DNA from 4 places in the Lederbergia ruris genome. Region 3 is predicted to be linked to each of the others. Evidence: riboswitches for the same ligand, from Rfam matches in the RefSeq annotation. Region 3 holds a riboswitch; each other region holds the start of a gene.
The links. A riboswitch is a leader RNA that binds a small molecule or an ion and turns the genes downstream of it on or off. The one in region 3 is predicted to bind S-adenosylmethionine.
Positions count from the first base shown of each region.

Region 1: linked by a shared signal. The riboswitch ahead of KI363_RS16425 (methionine biosynthesis PLP-dependent protein) and the one ahead of KI363_RS13495 (O-acetylhomoserine aminocarboxypropyltransferase/cysteine synthase family protein) in region 3 are both predicted to bind S-adenosylmethionine.
Region 2: linked by a shared signal. The riboswitch ahead of KI363_RS17235 (SDR family NAD(P)-dependent oxidoreductase) and the one ahead of KI363_RS13495 (O-acetylhomoserine aminocarboxypropyltransferase/cysteine synthase family protein) in region 3 are both predicted to bind S-adenosylmethionine.
Region 4: linked by a shared signal. The riboswitch ahead of KI363_RS04665 (bifunctional homocysteine S-methyltransferase/methylenetetrahydrofolate reductase) and the one ahead of KI363_RS13495 (O-acetylhomoserine aminocarboxypropyltransferase/cysteine synthase family protein) in region 3 are both predicted to bind S-adenosylmethionine.

Region 1 is NZ_BORB01000034.1:5,734-9,013, reverse strand. It holds gene glmM (phosphoglucosamine mutase) at 1-215, shown strand, start outside; gene KI363_RS16425 (methionine biosynthesis PLP-dependent protein) at 1,181-2,302, opposite strand; SAM riboswitch class I at 2,380-2,487, opposite strand; gene KI363_RS16420 (class I SAM-dependent methyltransferase) at 2,639-3,244, shown strand.
Region 2 is NZ_BORB01000037.1:24,126-27,405, forward strand. It holds gene KI363_RS17230 (Na+/H+ antiporter NhaC family protein) at 1-78, opposite strand, end outside; gene KI363_RS17235 (SDR family NAD(P)-dependent oxidoreductase) at 188-952, opposite strand; SAM riboswitch class I at 1,143-1,245, opposite strand; gene KI363_RS17240 (MarR family winged helix-turn-helix transcriptional regulator) at 1,564-1,980, shown strand; gene KI363_RS17245 (NADPH-dependent FMN reductase) at 1,996-2,547, shown strand; gene cypC (CYP152 family fatty-acid peroxygenase CypC) at 2,812-3,280, shown strand, end outside.
Region 3 is NZ_BORB01000023.1:56,692-59,971, reverse strand. It holds gene KI363_RS13500 (homoserine dehydrogenase) at 1-341, opposite strand, end outside; gene KI363_RS13495 (O-acetylhomoserine aminocarboxypropyltransferase/cysteine synthase family protein) at 424-1,722, opposite strand; SAM riboswitch class I at 1,818-1,927, opposite strand; gene KI363_RS13490 (peroxiredoxin family protein) at 2,028-2,639, opposite strand; gene KI363_RS13485 (LPXTG cell wall anchor domain-containing protein) at 2,636-3,214, opposite strand.
Region 4 is NZ_BORB01000005.1:133,145-136,424, forward strand. It holds gene cysI (assimilatory sulfite reductase (NADPH) hemoprotein subunit) at 1-906, shown strand, start outside; SAM riboswitch class I at 1,042-1,149, shown strand; gene KI363_RS04665 (bifunctional homocysteine S-methyltransferase/methylenetetrahydrofolate reductase) at 1,290-3,125, shown strand.

The DNA of each region.
Region 1 (3,280 bases), on a different contig from region 3:
AACATCATGTGACCGATAATGAAAAGGTTAAAGCAGTCATAGCAGAGACAGAGGCAGAAATGAATGGAAATGGTCGTATCCTTGTCCGTCCATCTGGTACTGAGCCGCTGGTACGGGTCATGGTAGAGGCTGCAACAGAAGAAGATAGTGAGGCATTCTCAAATCGGATTGTCACCGTTGTCCAGGAGGAAATGGGCCTTCCTGCTGAAGAATAGAAGAAAGGAGATGCGAACAGCTAAGGTATAGCTTTTCGCATCTTTTTGTCTATATGGCCGTCCCCGTTTTTGGAGAAAGTGTAAAAAGGGATACAGCGAGAAAGGTGGCCGTCCCCGTTTTTGGAGAAAGTGTAAAAAGGGATACAGCGAGAAAGGTGGCCGTCCCCGTTTTTGCGAGAAAGTGTAAAAAGGGTTACGGCGAGAAAGGTGGCCGTCCCTGTTTTTGCGGGAAAGTGTAAAAAGGGTTACAGCGAGAAAGGTGGCCGTCCCTGTTTTTGCGGGAAAGTGTAAAAAGGGTTACAGCGAGAAAGGTGGCCGTCCTCGTTTTTGCGAGAAAGTGTAAAAAGGGTTACGGCGAGAAAGGTGGCCGTCCCTGTTTTTGCGGGAAAGTGTAAAAAGGGTTACAGCGAGAAAGGTGGCCGTCCCCGTTTTTGCGAGAAAGTGTAAAAAGGAGGACAGCGAGAAAGGTGGCCGTCCCCGTTTTTGTGAGAAAGTGTAAAAAGGGGTACAGCGAGAAAGGTGGCCGTCCCTGTTTTTGTAAGAAAGTGTAAAAAGGGGTACAGCGAGAGGGGTTGCCGTCCCTGTTTTTGTAAGAAAGTGTAAAAAGGGTTACAGCGAGAAAGGTGGCCGTCCCCGTTTTTGTAAGAAAGTGTAAAAAGGGGTACAGCGAGAAAGGTGGCCGTCCCTGTTTTTGCGAGAAAGTGTAAAAAGGGGTACGGCGAGAAAGGTTGCCGTCCCCGTTTTTGTAAGAAAGTGTAAAAAGGGTTACAGCGAGAATGGTGGCCGTCCCCGTTTTTGCGAGAAAGTGTAAAAAGGGGACAGCGAGAATGGTTGCCGTCCCTGTTTTTGTAAGAAAGTGTAAAAAGGAGTACAGCGAGAGGGGTTGCCGTCCCCGTTTTTGCGAGAAAAGGTGCAAAAAAGAGGACAGCGAGAAGGAAGGCTGTCCCCTTATTTTTATATATAAATTATCTATTTATAAGTGATTGACTCGCTGCTTTAAAAGCCTGTTTCACATCAGCGATCAGATCGTCCGCTTTTTCAACACCAACAGAAAAGCGTAATAATCGCTCACATACTCCCCTTTTAATTCGCTCTTCCCGGGGAATATCCGCATGGGTTTGAGTTGTTGGATAAGTAATGAAACTTTCAACCCCTCCTAGACTTTCTGCAAAAGCAATGAGCTGTAAATTTTGCAGAAATGGGTCGACCCACTCGCTATCCTTAATTCGGAAAGAGATCATCCCACCTTTTCCGGCGTAAAGCACATCTGTAATAAAAGGCTCACTTTCTAGGTATTTGACGATTTCTTTTGCATTTTCTGTATGTTTTTCCATTCTGAGATGAAGGGTTTTTAAGCCTCTCACGAGTAACCAAGAATCAAGTGGCGATAATATCGCTCCTGCCGCATTATGATTGTTAGCAAGTCGTTCGCAAATTTCTTCGCCTTTCGCTACTACAATCCCAGCCACCACATCATTATGTCCTCCGATATACTTGGTCGCACTATGGACAACAATATCAGCTCCTAATTCGAGTGGACGTTGATAGTATGGCGTTAAGAAAGTATTATCTACGATTAGTAATAGTTGGTGTTTCTTAGCAAGTTTCCCGTATTGTTCAATATCAATTTCTTGCATGAGTGGATTTGTTGGTGTCTCGATTAGCAAAGCTTTGGTTTGCGGTGTGATTAATTTCTCCGTTTCGTTGATATTGTTAAACTCAGAATAAACCGTACGAATTTGATAAGATTCCTCGTATTGTTTAAGTAAGCGATAGGTGCCACCGTATAAATCGGCACATGCAATTATTTCGTCGTTTGACCGGAATAGGGAAAGGACTAGCTGAATGGCTGCCATCCCCGAACTACAAGCGAATCCGGCATCACCAGATTCGAGATTAGCCATCCCTTCTTCTAATACAGAGCGGGTAGGATTTTTCGTCCTTGAGTAATCATATCCTGTGGAAAGACCGAGTCCTTGATGTTCAAAAGCAGTCGATAAATAAATAGGTAGATTGATTGCGCCCGTTTTTTCATCTGTTCGGTTTCCTAGTTGCGCTAGCTTTGTTTCAATATCATTGACTGGCATCGTGTTCATCCTTTTCTAAAAATAGTAAAAATAAAAGACCTTCCCAGGTAAGAAGGTCTCCATAATTGAAAACGAACTTCTTATCTTCTAGGTTAAAAAAACCTATTGGAGTTAGCACCATTGCCTAAAAAGGCCGGTTGCTGAGACTTCAAAGGGCCAAATCCCTCCGTCTCTCTGGATAAGAAAAGAAACATATTAATTTTTTGAAAGGTTCAATGATTTATAGTTTAGTACATATTTCCGAAAAAGGCAAGAAAAATAATTACCTATATTTCCGAAAAAGCCTTGTCTTCGTATATGTTAAAATAGAGTCACGTAAAAAAGGAGGCCCATGAAATGAATTCAAAATGGCATGAACGCTTTTTAGGGGATGAGTATTTTTATGGTAAAGAGCCTAATTTGTTCTTAGTACAGGCGGAACAGCAATTACCTAAGGGGAAAATTCTTTGTATTGCCGAGGGAGAGGGACGGAATTCGGTATTTCTCGCTTCCAAAGGGTATGATGTAACCGCGTGGGACTTTGCCCCATCTGGAATTGAAAAGACGAAGAAATTGGCTAGAGACCGTGGTGTAGTCGTTAAGACGGAATTGCATGATTTGGCTGATGTCGTTTGGGGAGAAGAAGAATGGGATGCGATTATACATATATTTGGGCATTTTCCGCCACCTATTTTTGAAAGAACAATGGAGGGGATTCGGAAGGCATTAAAGCCCGGCGGTTTTTATGTGAGCGAATTGTACACAAAAGAACAGATCAAATATGAAACAGGTGGCCCTAAGGAAGTCGATAATCTTTGTAACCCCGGCATACTATTAGGGAATTTTCCAGATTATTTCATTCAACACTTTTATATTGGAGAGGTTGAGAGAATCGAAGGTCAGGGACATACAGGTGTCGCTCATGTTGTCCAAAGTATTTTTCAAAAAAGAGTGCCCCATTAAAATGGGGAAGGAGGATAAATTTTAGATCGCCATGAA
Region 2 (3,280 bases), on a different contig from region 3:
ATTACCGATAAAAAGTAACACAAAAATAAGTAATGGCAGTAAGGCAAGAAGACTCCCTTGTTTTTGTTTATCTGTCATAAAATGACCTCCTGAATTCTATTAGTGCGAGTTCAAAAAGGAGGATAAATCGGACTTTTTGAACATCCTTTATTCATCTTCACTTGTTAAGTAAACTGATATTGCCGAATTAGTTCATCGTCATCCCACCTGTAACGTTTATACCTTGTCCAGTCATATAATCAGAGTATTTTGAGGCCAAAAAGACCACAACATTGGCAATATCTGCTGGTAATGCCGTTCTTCCTAATGGTACTTGGGAGTTATCTTCTAGCCGAATTAATTCCTCGTCAAGCCCCCGAAGTTCTCCACCGATTACTCTTTCAGTTCTTTTCATATCCGTTTCTACGATTCCGGGACATACAGCATTTACATTAATTTGATCTTTGGCCAGTTCAATCGCAGCTACTTTTGTCATACCTAGTACTGCATGTTTGGAGGCTACGTAGCTTCCCATTAGCCGATAGCCATTTTTGCCAGCCTGTGAAGAAATATTGATGATTTTCCCGCCCTTACCCTGGGCTTGCAAAACTTTGGCGGCTGCTTGCGTACATAAGTACACGCCTTTTGCGTTCACGTCCATCGTCCGATCCCAATCTTCCTCTTTTATATCAACCATATAATCCATGGTGGAAATACCTGCGTTATTGACTAAAATATCCAATCTTCCGAAGTGAGTGATTACTTTTTTGATCATATCTTCTACCTGATCGCTTTTAGATACATTGGTTTGAACATAATATATATCATCGTTTGCGTCTTTTTCTGTTACGGACATGTCAGCCACTGCCACTTTTGCACCGCAATCCAAAAATGCATCGACAATGGCCTTTCCGATGCCATTTGCCCCACCTGTAACAATGGCTACTTTTCCTGTTAAATCCATGGTGTACATTGGTTGTCCCCCTCTTGAATAAATAAAGAACAACAGATGAAAGCTTTAGAGATAAGCTTCAACTGTTGTTAATAAAAGAAAAGATTATCCTAAAATCCATCCGCATTAAATTAAGCTTTATACCTTCTAACGTGAAAAAACCTCTTCTTTAAAGGTAGAAGAGGTTTTAAAGCATATAGGTAGAATCCTCTTCTTATCTTCAAGTGCTTATACTACTGGAATTGGCACAGTACTTCTCTGAGTCCGCTGCCGAGGCTTCGTAGGGCCAGTCCCTCCACCTCTCTAGATAAGAAATATTATAATGTATGAAGTTGATTAATATTAAATTACACCAAACAACTATGTAAGTCAATAGTTTCAGTCGTTCATAGTCAGTAGTGTTAAATTTTGGTATCTTCTAACCTATTATTTACGATACAACGAACAATTTATTTGTGATGATACTGGGGATTAGCAGCATTAGTAACACTCATGCATTTGTTAAAAAACTATTTTAGATGCATGGGGAGGGAAAGGAGGGAAAGGAGGGAATTTGACAAATATATTCATTACGAATATAGTTGATATGTCAACGTTGTCTAGTCAACAAGTTGAAGGAGGTTCTCACTCTATTGAACTTGAATGATCATATTGGAATTTTAATCCATAATGCGGATTTGGCGATAACAAGTTATGTGAGGAAACATTTGGAGCCCTTCAACCTTGCTCCAGAGCAAAATCTCATTATGATGATTCTCTGGAATCAAGATGGCGTTTCATCTAATGAGCTTGTCTCACAACTTAATAAGGACAAAGCCGGCATCGCACGTATGATTGCGAGCTTGGAGGGAAAGGGATATATAAAAAAAGTCGCTGACCCCAATGATAAACGCAGTTTTAAAATACATTTAACAGATGAGGGGAAACGGCTTGCTCATTCAGTTATACCTATACAACGAAACATGCGTGAAACTTTAACGAAGGGTATGACGAAAGAGGAGATTGACGATCTGCAGAAACTGATCACCAAAGTGATGAACAACATTTAAGGAGGAAATAACTTTATGAACATTGTTATCATTGTAGGAAGTCTTCGCAAAGATTCTTATAACATGCAACTAGCGAAAACCATGCAAGAACGTTACAGTGCAAAAATGAATATTGACATTGCGGATATTCGTTCTTTGCCACATTATGAACAAGACGAAGAGAACAACCCACCAGAAACTGTGAAAAAATTCAAGCAGTCCATTGCGAATGCAGATGGGGTGATCATCATCACTCCAGAATACAACTGGTCGATCCCTGGAGTGCTAAAGAATGCAATCGATTGGGCTTCTAGGGTCGATAAGGTTTTCATTGGTAAACCCGTCATGGCTGCTGGCGTTAGTATTGGCATGGCTGGAACACTTCGGGCACAGCTTCACTTACGTGAGATCCTTTCAGGTCTTCAAGCCCAATTACTTCCACCAAGCGGAAATGAGATCCTCATTAATTTTGCGGCGCAAAAATTCGATGATCAATCAGGGCGGTTAGCGGACGAGCCGACTCTTGGCTTTTTAGATGTCGTTGTGGACAAGTTTGTTGACTTTGTAAAGTTGTCTAAAAAAGACTAATCAACTTATAGCACCTAAAAGAAGAAATAATGAAACAAAAAAGGATAGATGAACAAGGGAAAATACCTGGTTGCATCTTTCCTTTTTGTCCTACATATATGCCTAATCATTCTGTTGTGATGCCAATGAATTATAGCTTTTATCGTCTTCTCCTTTTTTCTATCTCTTGTATATGTTTAAATTCCCCGATAATTGTCAAATGTAAAAGGGATATATGTTTAAACAATTGTTTGATTAAGAAAAGGAGAGGATCTATTCATGGCCATGAACAACGAAGTACCCCAAGATAAAAGTCTAGATAATAGTTTATCTCTATATCAAGAAGGATATCACTTCATTCAAAATAGAGTGGAAAAATATCAGTCAGATTTATTTGAGGCACGTTTACTAGGCAAACATACGGTTTGCATGAGGGGGGAAGAAGCGGCCAAGTTATTTTATAACACAGAACTTTTCCAACGTGAGGGAGCTATCCCGAAACGGATTCAAAAGTCATTGTTTGGCGTTGGTGGTGTACAAGCATTGGATGGGAAAGAGCATGATCATCGGAAAAGTTTGTTTCTATCCATGATGACGCCACTTGAGGAAAAGAAATTGGGCGAACTCGTGTTAGCGAAATGGGAAGACTGTATCGAACAATGGGAACAGGCGGAACATATTGTGTTATTTGAAGAGGCGCGGAAAGTATTATGCCGGACTGCCTGTGAATGGGCAGGTGTTCCTCTAGAAGAAG
Region 3 (3,280 bases):
AAAACATCCCCATGCTTCGCGAACATTTCTTTATTCGCTGTTATAATATGACATCCGCGCTCGATCGCTTCATCTACATGACGATTAGCCGGCTCAGCACCAACAATCGATTCAAAGATGACCTCAAGACCCGGGATCGCTAAAATTTCCTTAATATCGTTTGTCACGAGAACGTCATTTGCTACTTCACGCTCTTTGTTTTCATCTTGGATCAGCACAGCTACTACCTGCACTTCTGCCCCGACAAGCTCCTGCAATTGTTCCTGGTGGTGACGTATAACCTCATAAACCCCCGCACCAACAGTGCCAAGCCCTAATAGTGCCGCTTTAATGATTCGCACCTTCTTCTCCTCCTCATTCATGGATGTCATTTAAAAAAGGAGACTGAAACGCATGGCGCCCAGCCTCCTAGCTTCTTTGTCCTTACTTGACAGACACTTTTTCTACGGCTTTTTCGATCGCTTGATTTAGATCAGCAATAATATCTTCCACAGCTTCAAGCCCTATAGAGAGTCGAATAAGTTCTTCAGATGCTCCAACTAGTTTTAATTCTTCCGCACTCAATTGTTGGTGAGTGGTGGAAGCTGGATGGATGATTAATGATTTTGCATCTCCGACATTCGCAACATGGGAAAATAATTTCACATGATCAATGGTTTGTCTTCCTGCTTCTCTTCCACCTTTGATGCCGAATACGATGATCGAGCCGGCCCCTTTTGGAAGATATTTTTGAGCTAATTCATAGGATGGGTGATTGTTCAAACCGGGATAGGATACCCATTCAATCGCATCATGATTCTCTAAAAATTCTGCTACGGCTTTGGCATTTTCTATGTGTTTATCAATTCTTAAATGTAGTGTTTCAAGACCTTGCAATAATTGAAAGGCGTTGTCTGGGCTTAAGCATGGGCCAAAATCACGTAATAATTGAACACGCAATTTGGTAGCGAAAGCCGCATTTGGTACATCTATACCAAAACGCAGCCCATGGTATGTCTCATCAGGTTCGACAAAGTCTGGGAATTTCTCATTATTCCAATCAAACTTTCCTGCATCTACGACAACTCCACCAATTACAGTGCCATGGCCGCCAATCCACTTTGTTGCCGAATGGATGACAATATCTGCCCCCCAATCAATCGGCTTGCAAAGATACGGTGTTGCAAAAGTGCTATCGACAATAAGTGGAATCTCATTTTCATGAGCAATGTTGGCAACAGCTTCCACATCCAGAATATGCAGGCTTGGATTGCCGATAATCTCGCCAAAAAGTGCTTTCGTTTTAGGCGTGATCGCTTTGCGGAAATTCTCAGGATCTTTCGGATCTACGAACTTCACGTTAATACCATATTTTGGTAGTGTCACAGCAAAAAGATTATATGTGCCTCCATAAAGATCTGTTGCCGCAACAATTTCGTCACCCGCACGCGTAATATTCAAAATCGAGAAAGCGATGGCTGCCATTCCAGAGGATAACCCAACCGCGGCCGTTCCTCCTTCAAGTAGAGCGACTCTTTTTTCAAATACATCAACCGTTGGATTGGTAATCCGCGTATAGATATTGCCCGGTACTTCTAATCCAAAGACCTTTTGTGCATAATCTGAATCTTTGAATACATAAGAAGTTGTTCTATGTACGGGAACAGCTCGTGCTCCTGTTTCATCCGGCTCTTGTCCTCCGTGCAGTAATAAAGTTTCTGGTTTATATTGTTCTTGTGTCATATCCTCTCGTCCTCCTCAATGGTATACACTCTCATCGCTAACACTAGTTAAAAAAACCCCCTTCCGATAAGAAGGGGGGTGTATTTTATTTCCGCTCCTTATCTCTCAGACTTATCCGTCTGTAGGAATTAGCACCTTTTCAGAAAAGTTCTCTGTAGGTTGCCGGGCATCGCAGGGCCTATCCCTCCGCCGCTCTTGATAAGAGTATTACTATTCATTGTTGTGATTAAAATCAAGTATAGTCTATTATTCTCAAAAAAGTCAACCCTATTTTTAAAAAATATCCATTATTTGTTGTTTACTGTCTATTTCAAACCTTTTACGAGCTTTTCCATCATTTCCTCGTCCATGGGACCGACAATTCTTTTTTCAAGTAAGCCATTCGAATTGATAAAATAAGTAGTTGGAATGCCGATAACCTGGTATTGATCTCCTGCCATTCCATCTTCATCTAACAACACAGGGAAAGTCAGCTTATAATCATCGACAAATTCTTCCACTTTGTCTCTTTTATTCCGAACCCGCTCAGCTGAAGTAAGATTGACCGCAAGAATCTCTATATCATATTTTTCAGCCTTTTCTTTATAAAACTTTTCCATATGGGGCATTTCCGCTTTACATGGGGGACACCAGGTTGCCCAAAAATTCAATAACACCTTTTTGCCATTGAGATCAGACAATCTGATTTTTTCACCAGATATGGTCTCTAATTCAAAATCTGGAGGAATATCACCTGTAGATAATCCTTCCCCCATGCCATCCACCGTCGTTTCAGTTGCGGCCTCCAGCCTTTTCTGGAGGATTTGTTCTTGATTTTCTTCCACCTCTTTCTTCGCTTGTGTTTCTTGGACAATATTAATGACTAAAACTCCTGCTAAAATCGCTAAAAGAGTAAAACCAAATATTTTCTTCGTCATTCTAAAACCTCCCATTTTCGCAAAGCGATGACTAAGAATATTGCCATGAACAAATAAGTTAGCATTGGAGCGGATAATAAATTGTGGTGAATGGAATAAAATAAAGCTTGTCCACCTGTATAAAGGATGAGCAATTGTTCCTTCCATAATACCTGCTTTTTCTTCACCACGAGTAATAAGAATGAAACGCCGAAGAATAATTGAATGCCTGTCCATAAGAATAATCCTTGATTCAAAATCGCCTGAAGCACTTCATAAAAAATCATGGAACTTATCCAAACTTGATAAATATCCGCTACTCGTAAATTCTGGCTCCACACCTTACTTAGTGTATAAAGGATCGTTATGGCAAAGCCTAACCAATATCCTTTCACACCACCATGAAAGTATAAAATGGATAATGGATGAGACCTTATCATAGAAAATTGGAAAAGAAGGACACTGAACTTCCATGTTAACAGCCATATAAAAACGGCATTGCCATACCACTCTGCTGCTGACTTCTTTTTAAAAAAGTAGAGACCTGCAGATGTAAGGATGCAGGCCCCCACAATTGCTAACCAAGAGGCGGGAATGGTTACTGAACCAATTGTATACCATTTAATGGATCATCACTCGCTTTCCACAATCAAGATGATGGT
Region 4 (3,280 bases), on a different contig from region 3:
GGGAGAATAATTGGCTTCTGTAAGCCAGATCAAGTGATTGATGTAGCAGAAAAAATTGTCACCATTCAGCGAGATTACGGGAATCGATCTGTTCGGAAAAATGCACGGTTCAAATACACAATTGATAAACGAGGAATCCCTTGGCTTTTAGAGGAGCTGCATTCACGACTTGGCTGGGAGTTGCAACCAGCAAGATTCTTTCAGTTTGATCATAACCGGGATCGTTATGGCTGGGTAAAAGGACTGAATGACCAATGGCATTTTACTTTCTTTATCCAAAATGGAAGAATTAAAGACTGGGAACATTATAAACTAATGACAGGCTTAAGGGAAATAGCGAAAGTTCATCCAGGAGATTTTCGTTTGACTCCTAATCAAAACTTAATCATTGGAAATATACCAGAAACTTTAAAACCACAAATAGAAGCATTGATTCAACAATATGGTTTGACCGACGGCGAGCAATATACCGGTTTACGCAGAAACTCAATGGCTTGTGTTGCTTTTCCAACCTGCGGCCTTGCAATGGCCGAATCAGAACGTTATTTACCTTCCTTACTTGATAAAATTGATTTGATATTAGATGAGGCAGGTCTTCGCGAGGAAGAAATCGTCATTCGCATGTCCGGCTGCCCTAACGGTTGTTCGAGGCCAGCATTAGCGGAAATTGGCTTTGTAGGAAAAGCCCCCGGAAAATATAATGTTTATTTAGGCGGCGGTTTTACCGGAGATCGTTTAAATAAACTTTATCGTGAAAATATTGGAGAGAAAGAAATATTAAGCGAATTAGAGCCGATTATCCATCATTTTGCGAAAGAACGAAAAGAACAGGAACGATTTGGCGACTTCGTCATTCGTTCAGGATATGTAAAAGAGGTTCATTCAGGCTTGGATTTTCATGATTAATAAATAGCTAAATAAAAATTTTAAAAATAAATTAAATTCCCTCTTGTTTTTTAACCTAATTAAGCCTATAATATTAGTATAGTTAATTTTTAATCCTTAACGAATTGTGAAACAAAAAATTGAATAATGATTTCATTCTTATCAAGAGAGGTCGAGGGAATGGCCCGTAGACGCCTCAGCAACCACCATTTTTATGGAAAGGTGCTAAATCCAGCAAGTTGGAGACAACTTGAAAGATAAGAAGAATCCTTTTCATTAAAAGGGCCTTCTTCTTGTCGGAGTAGGCTCTTTTTGTATGGAGAATAGCCCAAGAAGATGTGGCTATGCGATAAAAGAGCCTCACTCCAAAAAATTTTAAATAATAGTTTGAGGAGGGTCGTTTATTGGGATTATTAGAACGTCTCAAAACGGATATTTTAATTGGGGATGGCGCCGCAGGGACTCTTTTATATTCGTATGGCATTGATCGTTGTTTTGATCAATTAAACCTTACACATCCTGATGAAGTATTGCGGATACATAATGCCTATGTTGAAGCTGGAGCTGATGTGATTCAAACGAATACATATGGCGCCAATTATTTGAAACTATCGAGATATGGATTGGAAGAGGAAGTGAGCAAAATTAACAGAGCTGCCGTCCGTCTTGCGAAAAAGGCAGCAGGGGAAGTGGCCTTTGTACTAGGAACAATTGGCGGCATTCATGGGGCAGGTCTTCACGCTAGTGTAACAGAGGAAATAAAACGCGGTTTTCGAGAACAGTTATATGCATTGCTACTCGAAGGAGTAGATGGACTTATTTTAGAGACGTATTATGATTTAGAAGAATTAACGACCGTCTTAAAAATGGCTCGTGATGAGACGAATTTACCGATCATAGCCAATGTCACGATGCATGAACCTGGCGTGCTTCAGAATGGTACACCACTTGAAGAAGCTTTAAAACAGCTCGATACTTTAGGGGCTGATGTCGTTGGCATCAATTGCCGTCTCGGTCCTTATCATATGGTGCGAGCCTTAGAGTCTGTTCCACTTTCGAAGACAGCTTTTTTAGCGGCCTATCCAAATGCAAGTTTGCCAGAATATGAAGATGGTAAATTTACGTACAAAACCGAGCCGAATTACTTCATAGAATTTGTTCGACGTTTCCGCGATCAGGGAGTGCGTTTAATCGGAGGCTGTTGTGGAACAACCCCAGAGCATATCCAAGCATTGGTAAAAGGACGCCAATATCTAGTACCGATTGAAGAGAAGCAGATCATCAAACAAAAGCCGATTTTTATTAGAGAGCGACATCTTGAAAAGGAGCCATCTCTTTTCGAGAAAATTCAGGTCGATCGCTCTATTATTGTAGAATTAGATACACCTAAACACCTGGATACAGATCCCTTTTTCAAGGGAGCACAAGCCTTAAAAGAAGCTGGAGTAGATGGATTAACTTTAGCAGATAACTCCCTTGCTTCACCAAGAATATGTAATGCGACAATGGCATCTCTTGTTAAAAAGAAGGTTGGATTAAGCTCACTGGTTCATATTACTTGTCGGGATCGAAATTTAATCGGATTACAATCACATCTCATGGGTCTGCATACGGCTGGAATTCGTGATATATTGGCTATCACAGGTGATCCGACTAAAATTGGAGATTTCCCTGGCGCAACATCTGTCTATGATGCAACATCTTTTGAATTGATCAAACTGATCAAACAATTTAATGAGGGGATTTCCTTTTCCGGGAAGTCTTTAAAGCAGAGAACCCAATTCCATGTTGCGGCGGCGTTTAATCCGAATGTTCGTAATCTTGGGAAATCAGTTGAGCGCATGGAGAAAAAAGTAAAGTATGGAGCCGATTATTTTTTAACCCAACCGATATTTTCTAAGGAAAAAATCTTGGAAGTTGGAGAGGCAACCAAACAGATAACTGCTCCGATTTATGTCGGCATTATGCCGCTCGTATCAGCAAGAAATGCAGAATTTTTGCACAACGAAGTCCCAGGCATCAAACTTCCGGATGATATAAGAGAAAGAATGGCCAAAACAGAAGGGGATCCTATGCAAGCTAAGCAAGAAGGACTCGCTATTGCCAAAGAATTAATCGACGTCGCATTTGATTATTTTAAAGGTTTCTACTTAATTACACCCTTTATCCAATATGAATTATCGGTTGAATTATCGACTTATATTCAAGAAAAAAGAACAAAGGCGCAAGCGCCCGTTTAGCGACGTACAAACTTTTTAGGGGCCTGACGAGATAAAGGAAACACAGTGAGCCTGAAAGGCGAGCTGATGTTGACTTATCGTAGGAAGGCACCGAAAGTTTGCTAGTCGCTGGGCGTTGGAGCTGGATGTCAACCGCGACATAAGCAACTTATCCA